2 regions of the Vibrio sp. 10N.261.51.F12 genome follow, and region 1 is predicted to be linked to the other one. Evidence: predicted binding sites of a transcription regulator. Region 1 holds the regulator's gene; the other holds the start of a gene.
What was found. Region 1 encodes MetJ, which represses methionine synthesis genes. Its sites were predicted from a motif close to TTAGACNTNTANANGTCTAA; they were not measured.
Positions count from the first base shown of each region.

Region 2: a site for MetJ is predicted at 2,128-2,147, ahead of AB4405_RS05795 (MetQ/NlpA family ABC transporter substrate-binding protein). Genes of this name have one in related genera too.

Region 1 covers NZ_JBFROV010000007.1:7,809-11,233, reverse strand. Annotated here, with positions in the region: gene AB4405_RS04095 (bifunctional aspartate kinase/homoserine dehydrogenase II) at 1-471, opposite strand, end outside; gene AB4405_RS04090 (O-succinylhomoserine (thiol)-lyase) at 480-1,649, opposite strand; gene metJ (met regulon transcriptional regulator MetJ) at 1,930-2,250, shown strand; gene AB4405_RS04080 (malic enzyme-like NAD(P)-binding protein) at 2,401-3,425, opposite strand, start outside.
Region 2 covers NZ_JBFROV010000011.1:8,743-12,167, reverse strand. Annotated here, with positions in the region: gene menE (o-succinylbenzoate--CoA ligase) at 7-1,527, shown strand; gene AB4405_RS05800 (hypothetical protein) at 1,559-1,750, opposite strand; gene AB4405_RS05795 (MetQ/NlpA family ABC transporter substrate-binding protein) at 2,168-2,971, shown strand; gene AB4405_RS05790 (amidohydrolase) at 3,097-3,425, opposite strand, start outside.

The DNA of each region.
Region 1 (3,425 bases):
CTCAGCACGCAAAAAGGCTCTTGCATCTTGGGCAACCGCAGGCAACTTACTTTGTCTTAGTAATGCTGCCAACAAGCGAGATGACCAAACCTCACCATGTCCCAAGATTGCGGCTTTCTGCGCCTCAGAAAGGGGCGCTATTTGCTCACCAAGCGTACTAAATTCGTCGCTCAACTGTGAACGAAGGGCTTCCGCTTCTTCGCCATCGAGCAATTCATCAATCAACTCAAATTGAAACTGTCGTAACGCTTGCAGGTGCTCATGAGCAACACGGCCATCCTTGTTTAACGCATCCAGAAACGCAATCAGTCGGTTGGTCGTCTTGCCTGCCGCTGATACCACAATCAGGTCTTCTGCGTGAGAGTAGTCTTTTAGAATCGATACCACACGACGGTAGCACTCAGGGTCAGCCAGGCTACTGCCACCAAATTTATGCAATTGCTTCGTCACTGGTACGTTAGTATTACTCATTGCCGTGCTTACCCTTCAAACGTTCGTGCTTTATCAAAAGCTTGTTGTAGATCTTCAATTAGGTCTTCTGCATCTTCTAAGCCTACCGATAAGCGCAATAGCTGTTGAGAGACGCCTGCTTCAGCCAGCGCAGCCTCGCCCATCGCGCGGTGAGTCATCGATGCAGGGTGGCAGATCAAGCTCTCCACCCCACCTAAGGACTCAGCCAGCGAGAAGAGATTCAGTTTGCCAACAAAATATTTCAACTGTTCAAAGCTACCAGCGAACTCAAAGCTCAGCATAGACCCAAAGCCCGACTGTTGCTTTTTGGCAATCTCATGGCCTGGATGCTCAGGTAGGCTCGGATGATAGATGACCTTAACCAATGATTCGCCCTTCAAATAATTGAGAATAACTTGTGAGCTTTCTTCATGGACACGCATACGCGCACTGAGTGTGCGGATACCACGCAACGTCATGTAGCTATCAAACGGTGTGCCTGTTGCGCCAATACAGTTACCCCACCACGCCAGCTCTTCAGCATGCGCTTCTGTTTTGGTTATCACCACGCCACCAATAACGTCCGAGTGGCCGTTGATGTACTTCGTCGTGGAGTGAATAACAAAGTCCGCACCGAGGTCTAAAGGCTTTTGGTACACCGGTGTCAAAAAGGTATTATCGACCGCCACCAGCGCGCCAACCTGCTTTGCTTTTTCGCAGACATTCGCAATGTCCACAACGCGTACCAACGGGTTAGACGGGGTTTCTAACAAAATCAATTTTGGTTTTTTTGCGATAGCAGCACTTAACGCCGCGTCATCACTTTGGTCAACAAACTGAACCTTAAAATCACCTTTTTGTGCGCGAGTATTAAATAAGCGATAAGAGCCACCGTAGCAATCGTGTGGCGCGATGATCAAATCATCAGGGCCGAGAAACGCCGATGCCCAAAGGTTCAATGCAGAGGTTCCACAGTTGGTCACCACAGCACCTTTACCGGACTCCAATTCAAATAAGGCCTGTTCAAGTAATCCACGATTGGGGTTACCAGAACGGGTATAATCATATTTTGGCACGTCGCCGAAAGCGGGAAAGCCATAATTGGTAGAAAGGTAAATAGGTGGTACGACAGCGTGGTGCTGAGTATCTGATTCGATACCCATACGAACCGCGATTGTCGCCGGCTTCCGATTGCTCATAGAAACATCCTTTATTAACACGCGCAAGGTGAAGGCTAACCACAACCTCTCGAGAAGGTTGGGTGATAAATAGTGTGATTAATCATGCTTGAACGGACAAGTAAAAGCACCCATCTTTGGAAAAATTAACCGTCCGCTCAACGAAACCCCACTTTACTGTCCATTCTGTGAGACGTCAACACTTCTAGACGTCTATATGTCTTTGCTTATGGCAGTAAATGCCGCTAAAATTGCGGCTTTCCTATAAAACAAATTTACGATCAATAGACGAAGGTGTGCAATGGCAGATTGGAATGGCGAATACATTAGCCCTTACGCGGAGCACGGCAAAAAAAGTGAGCAGGTTAAAAAGATCACGGTATCCATTCCGTTAAAAGTGCTAAAGGTATTGACCGACGAGAGAACTCGCCGCCAAATCAATAACCTACGCCATGCAACTAACAGCGAATTGTTGTGTGAAGCATTTCTGCACGCCTACACTGGTCAGCCGCTCCCGACCGATGAAGACTTAAGAAAAGACCGCCCAGATGATATTCCAACGGAAGTAAAAGCCATGATGACGGCGATGGGTATTGAGTTTGAAGCGTTCGATGAAGAATAAAACATAGGTCCTGGGTCCTGGGTCAAACAATAAAAAAACGCTGACCATCAAGGTCAGCGTTTTTTTCAAAGCAAATTCAAGGCACCAGGCACGTTTTATCCCTAAAGCCCCAAATTTCTATCCAACCATGGCCTTCTAAGCCATGATCTTCTAAAGCATATAGTTCTCAGGCATTTCAATTCGTGCGACGCCCGATTCGACTGCCGCTACTGCAACCGCTTTTGCAACGCGTGGTAGCAAGCGTGGGTCCATCGGTTTAGGAATAATGTAATCCTTACTAAATGACAACGCCTTAACACCCGCCGCATCAAGCACCTCTTGAGGTACGGGTTCTTTAGCAATTTGACGTATTGCCTCAACCGCCGCAAGCTTCATTTCATCGTTAATCTCACTGGCACGTACGTCCAATGCACCGCGGAAGATGAACGGGAAACACAGTACGTTATTTACCTGATTCGGATAATCTGAGCGACCGGTCCCCATGATCAAATCATCACGAACCTGATGCGCCAATTCTGGCTTAATCTCTGGATCAGGATTTGAACACGCAAACACGACCGGCTTCTCTGCCATGAGCTTCAACGCGTCAGCAGGAAGTAAATCTGGACCAGACACCCCCAAGAATAAATCCGCGCCTTCGATGACATCTTCAAGGGTACGTTTATCGGTATTGTTGGCAAACATCTGCTTGTATTCATTCAAGCCTTCACGACGCGTATGAATGACGCCTTTGCGATCCAACATGTAGATTTTTTCACGCATCGCACCGCATTTAATCAACAGCTCCATACAGGCCGTCGCCGCAGCGCCCGCACCCAAACAAACAATGGTCGCTTCACTTAATTCTTTGCCTTGCAGCTCAATCGCATTCAACATACCCGCCGCCGTGACAATTGCCGTACCATGTTGGTCATCATGGAATACCGGAACATCACAACGCTCGATCAAGCGACGCTCAATCTCAAAACAATCCGGTGCCTTGATGTCTTCTAGGTTGATACCACCAAACGTGTCAGAAATATTCGCAACCGTATCAACAAACTCGTCAATCGTGCGGTGTTTGACTTCGATATCAATGGAGTCCAAACCAGCAAACCGCTTAAAGAGTAGCGCCTTACCTTCCATAACGGGTTTGGATGCCAGTGGGCCAAGATTACCAAGTCCTAGGATTGCTG
Region 2 (3,425 bases), on a different contig from region 1:
TCGACAATGAACAATACAACGGGTCTGAACGCTTGGGTGCGACAAACACCGAATGAAACCGCGTTATTGACCCCTGATGGTGAGTACAGTTGGCAACAAGTCCAGCGGGTCGTTTCCCAATACCAGTTAGCACTTGTGAAGGCTGGCGTAGAAAAAAACACCGTGGTTTGTCTTATCGGACGCGCTGAACCAGCATTGTTGTTTGCTTATCTTGCTTGCCTTGCCCAAGGGTGTTTGCCTGTGTTAGTGGCCAGGCAGCCAGTAACGGGCATGAACGCTAAATTGACGACGCTTTATTCTAAATCCGAACGTGCTTACCTATGGTGGTGCAGCGATACGGCACTTGAATGGTCTGCGTCCAGTTTTGACCGTGACGTAACGTTTATCAACACGCAACCAATCGAGGGGGGTTGTGAGCATAGTGAGCACGAGCAAGCTGTTAATGACGATGCTATTCACGGCAATGTTATGCACGGCAATACTATTCACGATTATGCTATTCACAACAATGCGATTCACGAACTATCCCCCCATCAAATCGCTTCAATCATCTTTACCTCAGGTTCAACCGGCAAACCGAAAGCGGTGGTGCACACCACCGAGCAACACCTTGCCTCAGCGACGGGTCTTCTCGAGCGCTTTGCTTTTTCACCCAGTGATCGCTGGTTGCTGAGCCTGCCGATGTTTCATGTTTCTGGGTTAGCCATCGTGTGGCGTTGGTTGTCGACGGGAGCTCAACTTAAGGTTGGAGGCGGCCAGTTTAGTGAAGATATTTCAGATGTAAGCCACGCCTCATTGGTGGTCACTCAATTAAAACGGATTATCGATCAACGACTGCCGAATCAACTCAAACGTGTGTTGTTGGGCGGAAGCCATATTTCTAATGATTTGATTCAAAGTGCCCGTGAATTGGGTATTGATATGTGGATGGGCTACGGGATGACCGAGACGGCGTCAACGGTGACGGCAAAGCAGGCGAATGAAGATGCATCATCCGGGATTCCGTTACCCCACCGTGAGGTAAAGCTAATTGATGGGCATATATGGGTTAAAGGCTCGGTACTGTCATCGGGTTACTACCATCAAGGGAATATTCTGCCTTTAGCCTTGGTCGATGGCTGGTTTGATACGAAGGATCTTGGTCGGTGGAGCGCAGCTCAAGAGCTCCAAGTCATTGGAAGAGCAGATAATTTATTTATATCGGGTGGCGAAAATATTCACTGCGAAGAAATAGAAGCCGTGTTAAACGCGCGCCCTGAGGTTGTGCAATCAATTGTCGTCCCAGTGCGTAGTGATGACTATGGCGCACGTCCGGTGGCGGTTGTGCAACGAGTGATTGATCAAGTGAAATTAAAAAACGATCAATTAGATATAGACCTTACTACGACATCACTTGCAAAATTTAAGCACCCTGTTGCTTACTATGATATGCCAGAATCTCTGTTGTCTTCGGGTATTAAGGTATCACGAGCACAAGTTAAATCGTGGCTTTCTAGCACGCAATCCAATTATGTGGTTATTTCATAGTCCAAAACGGAATTTTCTCTTCGCTCAATGCTCACCATAATGTCTCTAGGACAATAACGTGAGTAAATGGAATGAACATAATTCTTGGGATAGCAATTGCGCTGCAAATTGCATTGGCATTGACAACGGATGGGCTTCCTCGAGCGGTGGCCGAGTTAACGGCTTTTATCCTCACCGTTGTCCTTTGTGTCAGTGTTAAACGGCGCTCGCGAATCTTTTCCAAGTCGTCGACCCAGAACTAGTGTTATCAGACACGTTATTGCTTCGTAAATACCTATTTAATTGATGCTGACAGGTCGTTTCGACCTCCCTTCTGCGGCGTGTATACCACGTTCTATTTATCGCTCGATGGTCTTAACACCGATGAGTTTGAGAATAATCTGGTTTATTTAAGCACATGAGTTATTCAGCTGACTGCTGATGACTCTGTTTCTTGTTTCCTCGCTTTCTTATGTATGCTCCAGCTCCGGTCTATGGGTTTAATGTCAGATCTTAGCTTTGAGTCAATGATCGATGTTGTTGGATGGAAAATGCTAACTAATTCATTCTATGAATAAAAATTTGGTTGCATCAAGGTATCTCATAGTAGTATAAAGACATTTAGACGGCTATACGGCTGTTATTTATTATGGAGAGTACAATGAAAGGATTCAAGAAGATTGGTCTATGGGCGTTCATAGTGTCAATTCTTACGGGGTTAACGGCTTGTGGGCAATCAGATGATTCCGAAATTAAGGTGGGAGCGACAGTCGGGCCCCACGCTCAAGTCGTGGAAGCCGTAGCACGAGAAGCGGCAAAACAAGGCTTAAACGTGAAAGTGGTCGAATTCTCCGATTACATCACACCTAATGCGGCATTAGAAGATGGCAGTATTGATATCAATAGTTACCAGCATCAACCATTTTTAACGAATTATAATACCAGTCACGATGCACACCTAGTTTCAATTGGCGACTCTATTTTAATGCGCATGGGGGTCTATTCGAATAAATATAAGTCACTTGAAGCGCTACCTGATGGTGCAAGGATTGCTATCCCTAACGATCCAACAAACGGTGGTCGCGGGCTATTACTGTTTGCAGATAGTGGACTGATTACCCTCAAAGAAGGCGTTGGTTTTCAGGCTGGGTTGAATGATATTGTGAGTAACCCAAAGAAGTTTAAGTTTATTGAGGTTGATGCTGCACAGCTGCCTCGTACATTAGATGACGTTGATGCGTCAGCCATTACGATGAACTATGTGATGTCGGCAGGCTTAGACCCAAAGAAACAAGGTATTTACTTAGAATCTAAACAAGCGCCGTTAGCCGTTATGGTGATTGCTGCACGTGAGCAAGACAAAGACAATGCAGCGTATAAACAATTTGTTGAGATATATCAGTCACAAGCCATTAGAGATTTCATGCAAGAGACATTTAAAGGCACGATTGAGCCTGCATTTTAGTCTTTTGTAGTGCTGTCGTATGAGGCTTAACCATGGCAACTCTGACAGAGCATGAGTGGTTAGCCTCGGATTATATTCGCGTGAACAGGGTTGGAGCTAGCGCTCACCTCTCGATACAAACAAGGTCAATCCTGACCGTGGATCTGCCTGATTATCGATACGTATAACGAACAAGCGGTTTCTAAGATCTCATCCGGAAAATCATAATCGGGATTGTGTAATTCTGGGTGAGATACGCCACTTCCAATGCCAAACAGCGCACCTTGGTAACGCAATAGAAACTCAGCAAAATCCTCTGACCAACGCATTGGTGTCTCAAGTTCCGTGACCGCCAGGTTAAGCTTAGTGGCATGTTGCCTGATCAAATCTACATGATGGCTTGAATTAACCGCGGCGTTAAACGGCTCGTGCCAAGAGTAGTTAATGTCGAGTTTAGTGTTCTGCTCGATGCGCT